2 regions of the Bilophila sp. 4_1_30 genome follow, and region 2 is predicted to be linked to the other one. Evidence: riboswitches for the same ligand, from Rfam matches in the RefSeq annotation. Region 2 holds a riboswitch; the other holds the start of a gene.

Region 1 (8,335 bases), on a different contig from region 2:
GCCCCCGGAAGCCCGATGGCTCCGAGCACCGGATACATGACCCGGATGGAGTGCGAGACGTAGGCCAGATAGCTGTTCGCCATGCCGCCCGCAATAAGCGCCGAGGTGCGGATATGCCCGTCGGCATGGCTGCTGACCAGTATGCTGTTGGCCGCTGCGTTGGAGCAGAGCGCGGTCGGCATCGCAAGGCCCACGATCTCGGGGAGCCGGGCCATCCGGGCCAGCTTGCCCATGACCCGCGCCAGCGCCATGTGCCAGCGCCGCGCCTCCATCAGCCCTCCGAGGAAGGCCGCGATGCCCACGATGGCGAACAGGCGTCCGAAGGTTTTCATCTTGGCGAAGATTTTTTCCGCCGGGGTGAGCGGCGCGTGCCGTTTCATGCGGGGGGCCGCAGTGTCCATCTTTGTCGGCCCGGAGGAAGTCATGGCGTCTTCGCCCACATCCGCGTCCATAGCCTCACTGACGGGAGCGGGCCGGTGCATCCGGCTTGTGGGGGCGCTCGTGCCGTTTTGTTCCGGCTTCGGGCGCATCATGTGGGATTCCGGCATGTGCAGCATAAGCCAGCAGGCTCCGATGACGGCCAGAACGAACCACAGGATGCGGCTCGGGCGCCTCCACGGAGGCGGAAGAGGGCGGCGTCCGCGTTTCATTGCTTTTTGACCATGATGAGCGACAGGTACTCTTCCGGACGGTCGGCAACGGCGTCCAGATCGGTCAAGAGGGTTTGCCCTTCCATTGCCAGATGCTCGCCGTACAGGATTTCCACGTTTTCCTCGCGCCTGAGGCGTTCCACCAGTGCCTTGCGGCTACGGTAGGTCTTGAGGAGAATCGTGGTGGAGCCTTTGGGAAAGTCCAGAGTTTCGGCCATTTCCGACTTGAAGGACGGGATGACTCTGAGCTGTTCGCCGTTTTCCACGAGCACGGTTCCGGCTTTCGCCGTCAGAGTGGCGAAGGAGGTGATGCCCGGGACGATTTCCAATTCCACGCCGGGGATGGCTTCACGTATGATTTCCAGCACATAACCGAAAGTGCTGTAGGTCATGGCGTCGCCGAGCGTGGCGAAGGCACAGTCCCGGCCCGCTTTCAGTTCCGTAATGATGGCGTCGGCGTTGGCCTGTACCTGCGCGGCGCGGACAGCCTTGTCACGCGACATGCTGAATATCTGGAGATGGATTTCTCCGCGCGGCTCGAGGGATTCGACCACGGACCGGGAAACGCTGCTCGATGCGTTTTGGGAGATGACGGTAAAGATTACATCTACGGAGCGCAGCACGTCCGCCGCCCGGAGGGTCAGGTACCGAGGGTCGCCGGGGCCGATGCCCACGCCGTACAGTTTTCCCGGTTTCATGGTAAAATCCTTGTAGTGGGTTGATATTTCGGGGAAAGGAGGGCTTCTCTTGCCTTTCCCCGAACCCTCCCCTTTCTCTCTAAAGGCTTCTGTTATGTGAGGAGAGGGGGAATCGGGTTCTGTTTCTCTGCAACAAGCGGCATTCTTTATAGAATTGATTAAATAAGGAAAAATCCTTAAATTGAAATATGTTGTATCGCGCCCCGGTTTTGGGGTTCACAGGAAAAACCCCGAAAAGGGATTCAATAAAGCCGAAAGTCTTGGGAGGGGAAAGGGGGGAGGTTCGGAGGAGGGAAGAGGAAGCCCTTTTCCAGAAGGGTTCCCCTTCCCCCCTCCGGTTCTTCACACTCTATCCCTGCTTAGTCCGCCTTCTTCGTGTTGGCGAGATCGACAACGGCGTTCTGGGTGTGGCTGAGGAAGATGTCCTGAATGCCCTTGAGCTGGCCGAGGCCCTTGAGGTTGGGCATGGGGGTCATCCCGGCAGCCTTGATGCGGGAGGCCCAGGAGTCCTCTTCCGGCCCGGCGAGATCGTTGTTGGCGTGGTCGCCCGCAACGATCATGAAGGGCTGGAGCCAGACGCGCTTGGCGCCGGAAGCCTTGAGCTTGGGCAGGACGTTGTCGAAGCTGTTGGAACCTTCGACGGTGGCAAGCCAGACGTGGGGATCGGCCTTGTGGAAGGCGGCGGCAGTGGCGGCGAGGGTCAGGTCGCCGGGGCCGCGGTCGTTGCCGTGGCCCATGAGCACCACGGCGTCGCCGGGCTTGCGATCCTTGGGCAGGGAAGCGAGCACAACCTTGACGACGGCGTCGAGATCCTTTTCGGAGACGAGGAGAGGGTAGCCGACCTTGACCGTCTTGAATACGCCGGGATTCTTGGTGATGTTTTTAACGACCATGCGTTCGAGCTGGTTGTATTCCTCGGCGGGGGCGATGTGCAGGGACTGGATCTTGAGATCGGTCACGCCCTGTGCGGCGAGCTCATTCATCGCGGCGTTGACGGAGAGGACGGGTTTGCCTTCCTTGGCCAGCTTGTTGCGGATGATGTCCGAGGTGAAGGCCAGAAGCACGGGGTCATTCCCGGCGGCTTTCTTGTAGGCCTTTTCAATGTCGTCGATTGCGGGCCTTGCGCTGTCCATCGAAGTTCCGAAGGCGACGAGCAGGGTGCCCGTCTTGGCGAAGGCGGTTCCGGCAGCCAGCAGGCAGCACAGCAGAACCATGACGAAACATTTTTTCATGGCAACTCCTTGGTCCAATCATCGTGGACCGGACGGAACGCATGGCGGCGTCCGTACCATATGAGTTTTCAGGCTGGTTTCCCGGCTTGAGGATCTTCTTTGCCCGCGCCTTCCCGTAGACGGCGTCCACAGTGGCTGTTGCGGGTTCATCCCCTCTCACGGTTGCGGGGTCAGCGTCGTTTTTACGAACTTCCCAATTATCCCGAAATATTCGGGCACCTGAAACGGTTGCGGCGGTTACGGCGGGGCACTCGGCCCGGCGGTCTTTGGAGCTTAGGCAGGGGCTGTGGCGTTTCCGCCATGCTTTTCCAGGGCATCAAACGCGTATGCGTCGTTACTCAGACCTGTTTCTAAGCACCTTCTTTTTATCCTACGTGCCTGATGGCTTCAAGGGTTTTGAGAGGCGTTAGGAATATCAGAATCCTATTTTTGTCCTTTTATGCACTTGTTTCTTTTGATATCCAGTGGGTGGGGCATTCCCAAAAAATTTTTTTGAGTTGCCATGATAGCGCCACAAGAGCTACAGGGATTCTGCCTGCGGACCGTGTGTCTCCTCCGCATCCGTTGGTTATCTCATATATCAGAAGGCGCCTTTTGTCCAGAGTTCCGTGGCAGCACACGGAAAAGTTTTTGTTCGAACCATGAGGAACCACAGGTTTCTTCTTATCGATAACGCAAGGCCGGACGCCGTATTGGGGGGATTGTGGATGCGTTGCGGGATGGAGCGGGAGGTGTGGGACGGTGGGTATTGAGAAATATCTTGATGGATACGGGAGGAACCGAGGAGGGAAATGGGCGAATGGCCCAATCCCAATGGTGGATTGAGCGTGGAAAAAAACGACGGGACACCCGGAAGGGGAAGCCCCGGATGTCCCGCAGTGTGAGCGTGGCTGTGCCACGGGAAAGCTCCGCCCGCAGGGTTGGGGGGAACCGCAGGCGGAGAATGGACTGTCCTCGTATTACGCTTTCCCCATTGCCATCATCTGGCGCGGGAAGGCGAAGCGGGGGGTGGGGTATGCGCAGCCAGCCGAAAGGACATGGCGTTCGGAAGGGCCGAAGACGGCAAGTTCGTCTTCCACATGGCGATGGAATTCTTGCTTGATGTCATGGCACGGTGCTCCTTGGCGGGTGTGGCGCGGTTTTCCGTGGAAAAGGTTTGTCCCGTTTGCACGGCTGCAGATTCGGCGGCAGGGCGTCGTTTCTTCCGCATAGAGGGTGGGAATGAAGAAAGGCCGTTTTGTGTCCCGGCGCGTTTTCCCCAAGAGGAGGAAAGGAAAACGCGCCGGATTTCTTTCCGACTCCGGCGGGGACCCGAAGCCCCGCCGGACGGCCCGTTAGAGTCTTTTCGCTTTGGGATGCCCTAATAAAGGTCGTTGTCGATAAAGCGCTTCTCTTCCTTGCCCTTCCAGAAGTCCGCGACGCCGAGTTCGCCTTCAGCGTCCACGAGGACGTCACGGATGGCCTTGACCTGCTCGGGGCTCAAGGGGTTCTTCTGCTTGTGGGTGGCGAGGATTTCCTTTGCGCGTTCGCGGGCCTGCCCATAGAGATCGGGCTTCCCGGAGGCGGCCCACATGTCGTAGTTCCGGCGGTTCATGAGGTTGTAGGTGCTGAGGTCGCCGAGATGTTCGAAGGTGTCCATTTCAGCGAGGTACGTACCGAAGGGGCCGACTTCCTTGATCAGGTCCGTGGAGAGGGTTGTGGCGTCAACCTTGAAGCCAGCCAGCATCCGCAGCACATAATCAATGATTTCGTCGTCCACGAGCAGGGTCGGGATGTCGAACGTAAGTCCCGTCTCAAGCATGCCCTGACCGAAAAGGACACTGGCACCTGCCAGCGCGGTCATCAGGCGGTTGAGAGCGCGTTCGGCTCCGGCCTGCACGTCGTTGCATATGCTGTCCGTCTATCCACCGGCAATGTAGCTTGGGATATTGTAGTATTTCGACATCCGGGCCATTGCCGCGTTGAGCACGAACACTTCGGGGGCCGCCACGAGGGAAAGGCCCTTTTTCATGTCCATGACGCAGGCGGACGCGCCGTACAGGGTGGGGTTGCCCCTGTTCACGCATTGCATCAGGGTGTTGAAGGCGAGGAAGTCCGCGTTGTGTACGGCTACGCTCCCCGCATAGCTGATGGGCGAGGTCGCGCCCTGCTGCACCATGACGAGGATGTGGTTGGGGAGCCCGGCCTCGGCCACGATTATGGCGTTTTCGCAAGCCTCATGCGAGATGCGGAGCGGGCTGATCGTGGTGTGGTTGAAGGCGGTGCGCGGACGGCGCTTGAGCTCTTCCTTTCCGCCGGCGGCGATTTCCGCCATCTTGATCATCTTCTTGGTCTGGAAGGGGCTGCCGGACACCAGGTGCATGGGCTTGCTGGTGTAGCAGAACGCCACTTCCGCATTGTGCATCGACGCGGATTCGGACGGCACGTCCTGCGGGCCGATGGCGCGGTTGTAGATGTGGATGTTGTCGAGCGAGTCCACCACGCGCAGGATGTCGACGGCGTCCTGCTTGACGGTGGAACGGCGTTCGCCGGTTTCAAGGTCATGGGTGAAGATGCCTTCGCCGAAGTTGGAGGCATACACCTGATCCTGCGCCATGTGGATGTCGTCGTCGGGCGTCCTGCCGCGATGGACGAACTCGGCGGGGACCGCTTCCAGCGCGCTTTCCACAAGCGTGCGCGGGAAATGGGTGCAGCCGTCCGCGTCTTCCCAGCAGCCGTGGTCGCGCAGGACTTCGCGTGCCGTTTCGCTGTCGAAGTACGCGCCCCGGTCGTGCAGGACTTCTAGGGATGCCTCATGGATCTTTTCGCAGTCCTTTTCGCGGAGGAAGTTCAGGCCGACGCCGACTCCCCCCATCAGACTGGAATGTGCCCATCTTTTCATACAAGCCTCTCTGGGTTTGCTGAAGCGTATCGTAAGGCGGAACGGGTCCGCCGTGCCTCTGCCGTTGTTCGCCCGGAAAGTTCCGGGGGGTGTCCCGAACGGGATGTTTCCGCATCCTCATTCATAAGGAACACTTTTTTTCCCGCATCGCATTGCGAGCGCTTTGGGAAAAGGAGGGTGAGAGCCGGGGAGAAAGGGCAACCCGCGCGGGTGTCCCGCTCGGCGTAAAGGTTTCCCCCCTTTTCAGCCTCATTCCCCTTCGGGAAAGAGCATCCGTTCCACGTAGGCGTCGGTGAAGCCCTCGTGGGCGGAAAGTTCGATGTACCGGGTGCGGCGGATGATGCCGAGGGCGCTTTCGGCCGCACCTTCCTCGGTCGCGTAGCGCAGCGCGCCGGAACCGGCGGCATTGCCGAGTACCGTGACCCGGTCGGAAAGTTCTTCGGGGATGAGCCCGATGCGGGCCGCGCTTTCCGGGCGCATGGCGGAACCGAAGCCGCCCGCAAGATAGAGGCGGGCCACATCCGCGGTTTCCATGCCCGCCTCCCGCAGCAGGATGTCGATGCCCGCGCGCACGGCGGCCTTGGCGAGCTGCACTTCCCGGATGTCCTTTTGGGTGAAGCGCACCGAATCCGTGAAGGCCAGTGCATCGTCTGTAATCCGTGCGCCGAGCGGGGAAGCGTCGGCTTCGAGGCGTCCGGTTTCGTCCACGAGCCCGGCGTCAAGCAGCAGGGCCAGCGCATCCAGTACCCCGGAGCCGCACAGCCCGCGCGCGGGCGCGCCGCCGATGGTGGTAAAGGACAGGCCGCGTTCCGGGTCGGGCGAAACGGTATCGATGGCCCCATCCTGCCCGGCCATGCCGCAGGAAAGGGTTGCGCCCTCGAAACATGGCCCGGCAGCCGCCGAACAGGCGTAGAACATGCCGTTCGCACAGAGCACGGTTTCAGCGTTGGTTCCGAGATCCACGAGCAGGAAGGGCGGCTGGCTGCGGTGGGCGTCGGCGGCGAGGAGCGAAGCCACGATGTCCGCGCCGATATAGGCGGAAATGCCGGGCAGCAGGAACGCGGGGGCTTGCGAGGCGATGCCCAGATCGGCGGCGGGCAGGCGCATGGGTTCGAGCGTGGCGGGGATGAACGGGGCCTTGCCGATGTGTTCGCCGGGCAGCCCGCAGAGCAGGTGCATCATGGTCGTGTTGCCGGTCAGGGACAGGAAATCCACGTCGCCGATCCCGGCCTGTTCCAGCAGCCCGGCGAGCATTGCGGAAATCTGCTTGGCGATGGCCTGTTGCAGCGGGTTCGGGCCGTTGCGGTGTTCTTCCCATTCCGTTTCGTGGCGGATGCGGCTGATGACGTCCGCGCCGTAGGGCGACTGGGCGTTGTGTTCGCCGCGTGCCGCAACCACGTGCCTGCGTGCCGTGTCCACGAGCAGGGCGGCGACGGTGGTGGTGCCGATGTCCACGATAAGGGCGTATGCCTCATCCGAGGTCGCATAGCCGACGAGGGTTTCCCCATGCATGAGGCCGAAGCCGCACACGTTGCCGTGCCCGTCGCCGCACCCGCCGTTGGAGCGGGCCTTACGTATGAAGGCGGGCAGGGCGGCGAGCTGGCCGAGGCCGAGGGCGTGGCCCTCTGCGCCGCAGGCGTCGATGAGGCGTTGCAGGTCGCTGCGCTGGTCGTCGAGGGAGGGCTCGGGCATGGCGAAGGGGCGGCGCTCCACGATAGGCCGGAACGGGTAGTCCGATTGCGCGAACCGGGTGAGCACGCGCAGGGCTCCGGCTTGTGGGATGGCGATGTCGAGCCCCTCAACGGCGCGGGTGTGGCAGGCGAGGCGCAGCCCGGAAGCGATGGCGTCGTCGCCGAGCAGGGCGCGTTCCTCGGCGCAGGGTTCGGTGGCGGCGAGGATGAGGCACTTGCCGCACTTGCCGACGCCGCAGGGCAGGGTGAGCAGGCCCGTTTCGCGGAGCAGGGGGGCGAGGGGCGTTCCCGCCTCGGCGCGAAGGTTGGCGATCCCTCCAGCGTGGCGCACGGTGATTGAAACGCTCATGATGTCACCCTCATGGCAGTAATGGCCCCTTCACCGTCGAGATCCGGCGTGAAGCCGGGAGCGATGCGCATGAAGCGCCCGTCCTTGCCCCCGTCGAGCAGGGCCTGGATGAAATTGGGGTCGCCGGGAAGTTCCCGGTAGCCAAGCCCGGCGTCGTCGGCCACGGCTTTGGCGGTCTGGACGAGTTCCTGCTGGTCTTCCCAGCCTTCCCAGAGGATCAGGCAGGCGTTGGTATAGTTCCTGAGCCACGATCCTTCGAGTTCGATGAGGTAGGCCGCGGAGTCGGCGCCGAACCGCTCTTCGTATTCCTTGAAGCGCTTTTCGCGGTTTTGGATGAACGAGGTTTGCGAATAGCGGAGCCAGCCGGGGGAGAGCCAGTAGGTGCCGCCGCCGAGGGATGATTCGTTGGCTTGTTCCTGCGTCGCCCCGAGCAGGACCGGGATGCAGTCGTGGACACGGGGGAGGATCAGGGCCGCGGTGCGCCCGGTCACGCCGGTGAGCCCGCGCCCGCACAGGCCGTAGACGAGGAAAATGACCGTTTCGCCCTTGGCTTCCAGCGCGTCGACGGCTTGCTGCACGCGTCGGCGGAGTTCGTCCGGCGTATCGTGGAGGCCCTGTTCAAGATACGTCACCTCGGGCGCGTTGCGCATGGCTCGCGTCAGGCGTTCCAGCTCGGGGCGGAAGACTTCGCAGGCGATGAGGTGCATATCCGTTTCCTTTCCGCCGGGTGGCGGGGTTGCCGGGGCCGTTTGGGTGGGAGGATCCGCCTTGCGGCGGGAAGCATGGGAGAGGCGGGCCGCCTCTTTGCCGTGTTTCCCGGCGGCGGGGTTTCCG
Region 2 (11,725 bases):
ACGCCGGGAGAAATGGAATTGATTCGCGCTCCCTGCTTCCCCCATTTGACAGCTTCCCCCATAACTCTTTTCACGTTGCAACGTTTTGCCATCTGGTAGGCATGCAGTGTGTCTCTGACGTTCTTGGGCTGAAGGGCTTCCAGGGTAAGCAATTCTTCCGTGGGAGCCGTTGCAAGTTGTTCATCAAGCTCTATGCCGAGGGCAGGCATCCGGTGCCCGGACTGGCTGGAAACAGTCACGCCGACACCGCCTTTGCTGATGACCTTGCCGACTTCCTCCAAAAGAACGGCGGTGCCGTACAAATCTACTTTCAAAATGGTTTCTATTGAGGCTTGGCTGGGAGAAACGCCCGCCGCATTAACGAGCATGGAAATCTCCCCGTACTGTTGCGCAGAGTCTATCAACGCAAGGATTGACGCACGGGAAGACAAATCCATTTCAACAGGGACGGTAGTAAACCCCGCCTTGTTCATGGTGTCGGCTATTGCTTCCGCATTCTCCCTGCGCTTGTCGCCAATGACTATCTTCATCCCGTATCCCACCCGGCGGGCTATGGCCATACCGATCTGCCCTGCGCCGGTCAAAAGCATCACATTTTTCATGGAAAATCTCCTGAGCATCATCGAATGAATAAAGATATCGTCTTGTTATGAAAGGCGGTTAAAAATACGTTTCATCCACACCAAGTTGAACCAGTGCTGCATTGATATCCGCCAACTCTTCCCTGGAGAGTTCAACGAGCGCCGCCCCCAGATTTTCTTCCAGCCGCACGGGATTCGTCGTGCCGGGGATGGGGATGATGAAAGGCCGCTGCGCCAATTCCCAGGCAAGGACGATCTGGGCGGGCGTGGCCTGCCTGCTTTCGGCCATGTCCCGGATAAGCTCCAGCAGGGCCTGATTGCGCTCCATGACTTCCGGCCTGAACCTCCCCATGAAACCGCGAAAATCGCCTTCTCCGTACACGGTATCACGAGTGAAGCGCCCGCTCAGAAAACCGTTACCCAAGGGGCTGTAGGCGACAAAAGCAATGTTCATGGCCGTGCACAGGTCGAACAGCCCCTGTTCAGGTTCGCGCCACATCATGGAATACTGGTTTTCCACCGCCGCCAGAGGGCAGACGGCATGGGCGCGTTTCATATAGTCCACAGGCGCATTGGAAAGTCCCCAACCCAGAATCTTACCTTCCCGGATCAGGTCGTGCATGGTTTCTGCGACAAGCTCCGGTTCCACATGAGGGTCTACCCTGTGCTGGTAATACAGGTCGATATGGTCGGTTCTCAGACGGCGCAGCGAACCTTCAGCCTGAACGCGGATGGACGCGGGCTTGCTGTCCAGCAGATTGACCGTCTTGCCGTCCTCGATGCGCTGTCCTGCAATGCCGAATTTTGTTGCCAGCACAACCTGATCACGAACGGAAGAAAAAGCTTCGCCCAGCAGTTCTTCATTGGCTTCGCCATAAACAACAGCGGTATCAAAGAATGTGCACCCCAAATCCACAGCATGGCGGAGCAGTTTGACCATGTCTTTCCTGGGGGCAGGTTTGCCATAAGCATGATCCATGCCCATGCAGCCAAGCCCTATGGAGGAAACAGCCTGTCCGTTGCCTAACGTCCGATTTTTCATGTTTTCTCCTTGCCGTTATACCTTGCGGCCCATGTTATAGGCTTCCTGCATGGCAGGTTTGGATTCGATTTCTCCCGGCCCGTACACGCCTTTCCCGTAGATGACGCCGCGCTCAATGGAACCTTCAAGGCATCTGGCCAGGCCGCGAAAACATTCAAGCGTGCAATCCATGACGGTATCGCTTTCCTCCGCAGCGGTCATGATATAGTAAAATTCCTTGTTTTTGATGGTCAGCCATTGCGCCACAGTGCGGTCGATGAGCGCCTTCATCTGCGCGTCGATGGAATAGAAATAAACGGGGCTGGCCATGACAAGCACGTCGGCTGCATTCATTTTGTCGAGAATATCGGCCATATCATCCTTGATGATACAAATGCCGCCGCTCTTTTTACAGTGATAGCAAGCCAGGCAATAACCGATTTTCTTGTCGCGCAGAAAAATGGTTTCCACCTGATGACCGCTTTTCTCCGCGCCTTGTGCAAAGGCACGGCACAGTGCGGCGGAATTGCCGTTCTTGCGCGGGCTGCCCGCCAGAATGAGAATGCGTTTGCTCATGGTTTTTCCTTATTTTTTCAGTCCAATTTCCTTCAGCCATCCCGCCACGCCGGACGGTGCCCGTTCCATACGGCTCCGGGAAAGGGAGTAACCGTTGCGTATCACAGTTGCTCCGGGCTGTTTGTCCTGCATGGTTCGGATAGTACGGGAAAAACCGCTGCCGCCGTGGGTACAGAAAGGAATGATGGTCTTGCCCGAGAAATCGTACTGCTCCAGAAACGTGTACAGAATCATCGGCATGTCGCCCCACCAGTTGGGATACCCGATAAAGATGGTGTCGTAGGCTTCGGGGGATTCGATCTTTCCCGCAATGGTCGGGCGGGCGTCCTGTTTCTGTTCTTCCCTAGCCAAATCGACAAGGGTACGGTGGTCTGTGGGATACGGTTTCTGCGGCAGGATGCGGAAGATGTCGCCGCCGGTCATTTCCTGTATCAACTGTGCCACATACTGTGTATTCCCCAATACCTTTCCGTTGATGACCACGGTGCTGTTCTCTTCCTCACGGCTCATGTTGTGAGGATTGTCCGTTTCCGGCATGGAAAAATAGACGACTAGAATTCGGAGAGGCTTGCCGCTCTGTGCTGCATAAGAGGCAGAGGACAGCAGGTACGTTCCAGAGACAACGGAGCCTGTCATCAACACGCAGTATTTCAGAAAAGTACGACGAACTATCTGGTTAGACATGTGAGTTCCTCATTGATCAAGGTTCTTTTCGTGAAGCCATTTGGACAGCAAGTCAGCAATTTCGAGGTTGTTCAAGTCTGAGAAAGGAAAATGGGTATTACCCTTGATGCCGATTTCCGGCAGATGCACCACAGTGACATCGCCTCCCTTATTGTTAACTGCATCAGCCCATACTCTGGCCATTTGAAGGCGGGTACGCCAGTGATCCGGTCCGGGAAATTCACTCCGCGTTGCCGGAATAAAATCACCATAGTAAATGATGATGGGAATTCGAGTTAACTTCATGAAATCCTTAAGTGGAACAGGGACACCTTCCAGCGTATCAATCCCACTCGGCAGAGCCGGAGGCATTTCGTCTTCGGGGAAAGGAAAATTGCTGCCCGGTTCATATGATACTATGGCTCGGACATTTTCACTTTTGATTGCGGTAAACCAGCCTCCCCCACCGCCTTGGGAATGTGTAACCATAATTCCCGGCCCTACCCTGTCGAACAATGCAGCCACGGCATCAGACACTACCTGAACGTCGAACGGGCCGGTATTAGGAGTCATCTGCCGGAAGTATTGGTTCAAAGATTCCGCATCACGCGGGAACTGTACGCCTTCAAAAAAGTCGGGCCAGTTCCCCACGCGGAAGTTGCCGAACCAAAGCTGATCGTCAGTTGTCGCCGAGATGGTTGTTTCCTGCGTGCTGCGCCCGGCATCTCCACGTCGAGGCTGGTCTACCAAGTAAACTCCAAATCCTCGGCGCAAAAAAATATTCTGAAATCCTTCACGTCCATCCGGAGTGCTTTCCCATGTTTTGGAGAACTGTCCGGCCCCATGCAGGAAGACCAGGGGCAGTTTGTGGGCGTTTACCGGAATCTGATAAAAGACGTAGGCATGATCTCCATGCAATGTTTGTCCCGCAGGATTTGTCGGGGTACGGGGGTCAAACGTACCGGGCGTTGTGACGATTTTTCCCCCTGCCGCGAAACTCCCTTGCTCCTGAATCATCAAGGGGGGCAACTTTTCCTTGGCCGTGACGTCTCCCGCTGGTAAGCAGAGTCCGACGGAAAGCGCCAGTACGGTTATGAAATACTTTATGTGCATCGTTGTATCCTTATATTATAAGCTGTTACCGGGCGTTATACTGCTCATCGCTTACCTGTTCCATCCACGTCACACTTTTGCCGTCCAGCCGTTCGCCTATGGCGAGATGCGTCATGGTGGTATCCGGGGCCGCGCCGTGCCAGTGCTTGACGTTGGGCGGACACAGCACCACGTCCCCTTGCCGGATGATCTGTACCGGGCCTCCCCATTCCTGGGTCAGCCCGACGCCGAACGTAACGAGCAAGGTTTGGCCCAACGGGTGGGTGTGCCAGTTGGTGCGCGCACCCGGCTCAAAGGTGACGTAGGAACCGTAGACGCGCTGTGGTGCCTGGGTTTCAAAAGCCGGATCAATACGGACATTACCTGTAAAATTCTGTCCGGATGCTGTGGACGAAGGGCGGGAACCTGCCGGAATCACGAGTTGTCCCTGGGCTTCAGCATAAGCCGGGGGCACGGTCATAACCCCAAAAAATAGAAGGCAAAGGACGAAAAGGGAAAGGCGTTTCATGGCATTCTCCGTGAAAAGTTCGGCGACAGGGGGAGGGCATTAACATCCTCCCCCATGAGTCGTGTTGTCGACGACAAGCTATTTCAGATGGTTGCCGTAGAAGTCCGTGAGCTTGGCAACAGCCTGATCCACATATTCGGGTACAAAGTAGGTTTGGATATGCGTGGCTCCGGGAATCTTGAAGAGTTCCTTGTCCCTGGTTCCCGTCGCTTTCTCAAAGGCTTCCTCGGACATGTACAACGTATCGGCCTTTTCCCCGGCCATCATGAGCAGCGGCACATTGATAAGTTCGATGTTGTCGGTGGCGTCCCAGCGCATCAAATCCATGAGGCTGCTAGTCGTATAACGGAAGGTGGAGTTGGGATGCCGATGCGTCTTCCCGTAGTACATCATGCCTTCGCGGTAGAGATCCGTGGGAATCTTGCTGATGCTTTCGTCCGTCAAGGCGTCAAAATCGACGTTGCCCGAATAGCCGATTTCCCCTGTGGCGGCTTCCCTGGCGCGGGCGTCGGAAGCCTCCTTCAAGCGCGTCTGGATGGAATCAAGCTGCGTGTTCATGAAGCCATTACGCCTCACCTGCCCGGAATTGAACATACTCAGCGTGGCTACTGCCTTGAACCGTTTGTCGGACTTGGCGGCATTCAGTGTATAGCCGCCACCGCCGCAGATACCCAGAGCGCCGATATGATTGGTGTCTACGCCGGGATAGGCGCTGATGTAGTCGGCCATGCCGTGGATGTCCTCCGTGCGGAACTGAGGCTTGTCCACATTGCGGGGAGTCCCCTCACTGGCTCCCTGATAGGAAGCGTCCGCCGCGATGGTGATATAGCCTTTTTCCGCCAGCCGTTGGGCATAAAGTCCGGCCACCTGTTCCTTGACGCCTCCGTTGGGATGAGCCACTACGACGGCGGGATATTTTTTCGTGGCCTCATATCCGGCGGGAGTGTAGACGTTGGCCGCAATTTTCAGGCCGTTCAGAGTATAGGTGACGGGATGGATGTTCACTTTTCCTTTGACGTTTTCCATGATGGCTCCTTTATAGACAAGACCAAACGGATTGTTTTCAGACGCATTCGCAACACATGCAAAAGCAAGAGATGATGCCACTGCCAGAGTTGTCAGAAGTGTTTTTTTCATGACTGTCTCCTGTTCCATAAATGTTATAGTGTTATTTGGATTGCATCCTGTTTTGTAAGACGGTGTTTAGTGCCTTTTCCGCCAGTTCCGCTTCCGCCTTGCCTACTTTTGTTTCAAGGACGGCGACAAAGGCTTTCATCTGATCTTCGCTCCATCCGACCACCAGACAGCAGTTCAAATGAGAGCGCAGTTGGGCTTCTGCCGGGAGACTGGCCAATGCGGAAACCGTGGCCAGCTCTCTCTCCTGAAAACTGAGGACATCACGACTGAAGATGTCGCCGAAAAGATGTTCCTTCAAAAAGGTGTCGATGATGGGTACGAATTCATAGACTCGCCCACTGGCGGGCCTGCCGATGACAGTGGTCTGATTCGCCGTACCGAGTTCGCGAATGTTTGCATTGTCGGGCAGCGGGGAGGCATCCCTGCCCATTTCATCCTCGGTCCCCTGCGCCTTTCGTTCGTCAAGCAGGGCGATGAAGGTGTTCAGACCCGTCAGGCTGCGGGGGAAGCCCGTGTAGGCATACATCTGGACAAGGACTTCCTTGATCTCATTGACCGTCATGCCGTTTTGCAAGCCTTCCGCAAGAGCGCCCTTCAGTTTTTCCGTATCGCCTTTTGCGGTAAAAGCCGCTATAGGGATGATGCTTTGCTGTTTGCTACTCAATGCAGATACGGAGTGAGTACTTTCGGCATGAGCCGTCGCTGGTAATCCCATTGTTACAGTACAACATACACCCAGAAGAGCCATAATTATCTTGGAAAACACTGGAACCTCCTTGCTGATGTGTATCAAGACGTTTTCCTTTTATTGATGACAAAGTAAGACTTCCTCGGTCGAGAAACTATACATAATTCGAGCTATTCTTTGCCTATTTCGCTCGGAAGTGCTTGCTTTTTGAAAAAGCTGAAAATAGATAAGCGAGAGGCCCATCAAATGGGCTTCCCGCTTATCTTTATGAAATGAGTCAACAGGTTATGAACGCTTTTTAGCTATATCCTTGCGAGGTGGGGCTCCGAATTGACGCTTGTACTCTCTATTGAACTGTGAGCCGCTTTCATAGCCGACCATAAGCGCCGCCGTTCCGGCATCTTTTCCTTCAAGCAACATAAGTCGTTCAGCCTCATAAAGCCTTAGTCGTTTTTGGAACTGGAGTGGGCTGAGGCTGGTTACTTCCTTAAAATGGCGATTGAACGTTGAGGGGGCCATGTTGACATACCGAGCCAGCTCTTCCATGCGAAGCGGTGACGTGTAATTTTCCCGTAGCCAAGAGATAGCTTGAGCGATCTGATTTGCCTGTGTTCCGTTCGTGTTGAAAAGTCGCAGGCATTTCCCCTGACTGCCGCAGAGCAGGTAGTAATGGATTTCCCGAATAATCATGGGAGCTAAAACCGGGATTCGTGAAGGTGTATCCAACAGTTCAACAAGGCGGGAAAATACCTGCAAAAGATCCTTGCCCGCCTCGTCCACTACGATAGGAGTCACTTCTCCTTCTTGGGCGGTAACTATGGAAGGGACTTCCGTAATCAACTGAGTGATAATGCGCCTGTCCAGCTTTACGGAGAGCGAAAGGAAAGGCGCTTGAGGCGAAGCATCCGTAATATGGAAGACGCCGGGCATATCAATGCCGACGGTTACGCAGTGAAGCTCACCATAATTCGCTTCATGGTCGCCAATCATGGAACGTTTGAACCCTTGAACGACCAATGCAATCATAGGTGTATAAAAACATCTTATTGCAGAAGTGTTTTCATCATGACGAGTTAAGGCCAAACCTGGAATGGGTGTTTCCAGCCTGGATTGTTCAGGGAGCCATTTCAACAATTTCTCTTTGAGAGAATCATTACGTTCAGGTAGGTGTATTGGTTCACTCATGCTGCTTGCTCCACTTTTGTCAAATGGCGATCACTTCGTAGGCGCTATGCCCATACCGTAATAGCTTTTAATTCTAAGTGGTAGAATAACCATAGCACGCTTTGGGGGGTAATTGTATGCCTGATCCGCTAGGAAGTACGATTTTCCCCGCCGGAGCTATTCCCTAGAATGGGAAAACGTTCATCTTGAGGAGCATCAGCGCTTCATCGATTCTCTTAAAAAAGGAAACAGGATCGCCGCCGTCAGCATCTTCAGAGATGAGCATTGGTCTTTTGAAATTCACCAGAAATACTTTTCAACCTATTATACGTTTGATTACGCTTTCAATCAGGACTGAGAAAGAACTATAAGCATATAATCACATTTTTTAGAATACGCTCACTCCATCTGATTTCCCGGCTTCTTTTTTCAAAGAGCCGGGATTTTTTATTCAGGGCAAACGCCCCTATTGACAGAGGATCTAAGTTTATATAAATAAATCTTGATTTATGCATACAAGAAACGGAAGACGGTGCAAATCCGTCGCGGACGCGCCACTGTAACTGATATAACCCGCTAACGTCACTGCATTTGTGGGAAGGCTTAGCAGAACGGGATCAGAAGCCAGGAGACGCCTTGTATGCTTTGGAACACGACTGTCTCGCGATCAGACAGTGACGCCGGAATTGCCTTCTCAGGTATCTTGCGCCGTTTTCTGAGGTGATGGGGTCGTGGACTTTTCAACTTCAACAGTAGAAAGGGACACGCAATGCAAACGCACATTTTAGGTTTTCCCCGTATCGGGCGAAACCGCGAACTCAAAAAAGCCCTTGAAGGGTACTGGAAAGGGGAGCTTTCCGAAAACCAGCTCCACGAAACTGCGGACGAGCTGAAAAAACGGCATTGGAAGTTCCAGCATGATGCAGGGCTCTCCTTCGTCACTGTGGGTGATTTCTCCCTCTACGATCATGTACTCGATTTGACCGTCGCACTGGGAGCCATCCCGCACCGTTTCCAGAACGCCGGTTCTGCTCTCGACACGTATTTCGCCATGGCAAGGGGCGACGGCAACCGCAACATCCCGGCCATGGAAATGACGAAGTGGTTCAACACCAATTACCACTACATCGTCCCGGAGCTCTCCGCTGGCCAATCCTTCAGGCCCTCCATTGAATGGCTGGAGAACGATGTCATCCGCGTGGGGCAACTTGGATTTCGTGCCAAACCCGTCTTGCTCGGTCCCATCACCTACCTCGCGCTCTCCAAGGGCGGGACGGAGTCTTCCCGCTGGGACAGTCTGCCGCAACTTACGGAAATCTACATCAGTTTTCTGGAACGTCTTGCCCCGCGGTGCGACTGGATACAAATCGACGAACCGATCCTGTGCACGGATATATCGGGAAGCCTGCGGAAGACATTCCGAGAGACGTACCACAAGCTCCGTAAGGGGTCACCTTCCGCCCGTACACTTCTGACCACGTACTTCGGTTCCATCAGGGATAACCTCGATACTGCGTTGGCATCCGAATGCAGCGGGCTGCATCTCGACCTGTGCGCGGCACCCGCTCAGCTTTCCGATGTATTGGCGGCTTTGCCAGAGCATATGCACCTTTCGCTCGGCGTCGTCGATGGCCGCAACATATGGAAGACCAATTGCGCCGCAGCGCTTTCTTCTTTACGGAACGCAGCACTGAAGCTCGGGAGCGACAGGTTGTTCGTCGGTTCGAGCTCTTCGCTGCTGCATGTGCCCGTTGATCTGGAACTGGAAACCAGTCTCGATCCCGAAATCAAGAACTGGATGGCCTTTGCCGTTCAGAAGTGCGGCGAGATCGCCCTGTTGGGACAAACGATCGACGGCGAGTGGTCTCCGGAGTGCCTCAACGAAAACCGGCTGGCCAACGAAAGCCGGCACCTCAACATGAAAACGTTTGATCCCGCCGTCCGCAGGCGGTGCAGAAACGTCACCCCAGAGATGCTCAACCGGAAAAGCCCCTATGCCGATCGGTGCAGGAAACAGCAGGAAGCCCTCAATCTACCGTTGTTCCCGACCACGACCATCGGTTCCTATCCACAAACGGAGGCTATCCGCAAGGCAAGACGCGAATACCGGAAGGGCGAACTCTCCCCCGACGCCTACGAAGCTTTCCTGAAAGATACCATCCGGGAAATCGTCGGGCATCAGGAGGCCCTCGGGCTTGACGTGCTGGTCCACGGGGAACCGGAGCGCACGGACATGGTGGAATATTTCGGCCAACAGCTCGAAGGGTTCTGCTTTACGGACCACGGCTGGGTGCAGAGCTATGGCAGCCGCTGCGTCAAGCCGCCCGTCCTCTATGGCGACGTGTCCCGAAAGCAGCCAATGACCGCTTCATGGCTCGCCTATGCACAGAGCCTCACCCGAAAACCCATGAAGGGTTGCTCACCGGGCCGATGACTATCCTGTGCTGGAGCTTTGTGCGTGATGATCTGGAACGCGAGGAGGTTTGCCGCCAGCTGGCGCTTGCCCTCCGCGACGAAGTGCTCGATCTGGAACGGGCCGGGCTAAAGATCATCCAGATCGACGAAGCCGCACTCCGCGAAGGCCTTCCTCTGAGGGAGGATGAGGCGGAAAAATATCTACAATGGGCCATCGACGCCTTCCGCCTGACCGTTTCAGGTGTCGAGGATACGACACAAATTCATACGCATATGTGCTACAGCGAGTTCAATGCCATCTTGAAGTGGATCGCCGCCATGGATGCCGATGTCATCAGCATTGAGGCCAGCCGCAGCAACATGGATCTGTTACAGGCTTTTGTGGACTTCAAATACCCAAGCGCAATCGGCCCTGGCGTCTATGATATCCATAGCCCCCGCGTTCCCGGCCTGGAAGAAATATTGGAGCGCCTCGAACAGGCCTTACGGTTTATCGCCCCGGAAAAACTTTGGGTGAATCCCGATTGTGGGCTCAAAACCCGGGGATGGCCTGAAACGCTGCTTTCGCTTGGCAACATGGTACAGGCCGTGCGGGTCCTCCGCGAGGAATACTCGGACACGCAAAACAAGGTTACCCGATAATGGAGACTCCACAAATGACTGGTTCCCTTTTCGCTGCATCCCAAAGAACGGTTGCCCCTTTCCGTTACGATATCGTCGGCAGTTTCCTCAGGAGCGATGCCCTCAAAGAGGCACGGAAGCGCTTTGCGCAGGGGCGGATAACCCAACGGGAGCTCCGCCAGGTCGAAGACGCCGAAATCGCCCAACTCGTAGCCAAACAAAAGGCCCTCGGCCTCCGTGCCGTCACCGACGGAGAATACCGCCGCAGCTGGTGGCATCTCATTTCCTCTGGAACCTCGACGGCGTCCGGAAAGTTGCGGCTGAACAAGGCTCCATTGCTTTCAAGGAACGTCAGACCAAGGCGGAACCCATCGAAATCGTCGCCAAAGTCGGCTTCAGCTGTCATCCTTTTATTGAAGACTTCAAGGCTGTACAGACATTTGCCGGGGACTCTCCGGCCAAGTTCACCATTCCCTCCCCGTCCATGCTTCACCTCATTACCGCCGTCCGGAATCAGCAGTACAAGCCCCTTAAGCGATATAGAGACAATGACACGCTTCTTGCGGACATCGCCGCCACCTATAAGAAGGCCGTCGCGGCCTTTTACGAGGCGGGATGCCGATATCTGCAATTCGACGATACCAGCTGGGGGGAATTCTGCTCGGAGGAAAAAAGAGCCGGGTATATCGCCCGCGGTTTCGACATGGATCGCCTCGAACGGGATTATGTGTCCATGATCAACGAGGCTCTTTCCGAGCGGCCGGTGGATATGACCGTCACCATGCACATCTGCCGTGGTAATTTCCGCAGCACATGGTTCTCTTCAGGCGGTTACGAACCCGTAGCGGAGATCCTTTTCGGCAATACCAAGGTAGACGGCTTTTTCCTCGAATACGATAGCGACAGGGCTGGAGATTTCAGCCCTCTCCGATTCATGAAGGACCAGCAGGTCGTTCTGGGACTTGTTTCATCCAAGACAGGGCAACTTGAAGACAAGCAGTCCATTATTGAAAGGCTCCGGGAAGCTACGGACTATCTGCCCGTCAACCAGCTGTGCCTCAGCCCTCAATGCGGTTTTGCATCCACGGAAGAAGGAAACCTGCTGACAGAAGAGGAGCAATGGACTAAGATCGCTTTCATAAAGGAAATTGCCGAATCCATCTGGAAATAAAAACAGAGTCCGGTACACGCTCATTCCGTGTACCGGACTTGTTTCATCATACGGAAAAAACAAACAA

The links. Region 2 has a riboswitch for cobalamin ahead of metE (5-methyltetrahydropteroyltriglutamate--homocysteine S-methyltransferase). Riboswitches for the same ligand answer to the same signal wherever they lie in the genome.
Region 1: another riboswitch for cobalamin. It lies ahead of HMPREF0178_RS12210 (sirohydrochlorin cobaltochelatase); the one in region 2 lies ahead of metE (5-methyltetrahydropteroyltriglutamate--homocysteine S-methyltransferase).

What each region holds. Positions count from the first base shown of each region.
Region 1 is NZ_JH114233.1:10,199-18,533, reverse strand. Features, by position in the region: gene HMPREF0178_RS12220 (hypothetical protein) at 1-533, opposite strand, end outside; gene cobI (precorrin-2 C(20)-methyltransferase) at 647-1,348, opposite strand; gene HMPREF0178_RS12210 (sirohydrochlorin cobaltochelatase) at 1,708-2,580, opposite strand; cobalamin riboswitch at 2,634-2,818, opposite strand; partial or broken gene HMPREF0178_RS22580 (trimethylamine methyltransferase family protein) at 3,941-5,434, opposite strand; gene HMPREF0178_RS12190 (ASKHA domain-containing protein) at 5,711-7,501, opposite strand; gene HMPREF0178_RS12185 (DUF1638 domain-containing protein) at 7,498-8,208, opposite strand.
Region 2 is NZ_JH114231.1:886,533-898,257, forward strand. Features, by position in the region: gene HMPREF0178_RS04080 (SDR family oxidoreductase) at 1-602, opposite strand, end outside; gene HMPREF0178_RS04085 (aldo/keto reductase) at 661-1,623, opposite strand; gene HMPREF0178_RS04090 (flavodoxin family protein) at 1,639-2,178, opposite strand; gene HMPREF0178_RS04095 (flavodoxin) at 2,188-2,862, opposite strand; gene HMPREF0178_RS04100 (alpha/beta fold hydrolase) at 2,872-3,954, opposite strand; gene HMPREF0178_RS04105 (cupin domain-containing protein) at 3,980-4,462, opposite strand; gene HMPREF0178_RS04110 (alpha/beta hydrolase) at 4,541-5,488, opposite strand; gene HMPREF0178_RS04115 (carboxymuconolactone decarboxylase family protein) at 5,631-6,365, opposite strand; gene HMPREF0178_RS04120 (AraC family transcriptional regulator) at 6,573-7,472, opposite strand; cobalamin riboswitch at 7,918-8,105, shown strand; partial or broken gene metE (5-methyltetrahydropteroyltriglutamate--homocysteine S-methyltransferase) at 8,221-10,508, shown strand; gene HMPREF0178_RS04130 (5-methyltetrahydropteroyltriglutamate--homocysteine S-methyltransferase) at 10,759-11,658, shown strand; gene yddG (aromatic amino acid DMT transporter YddG) at 11,725-11,725, shown strand, end outside.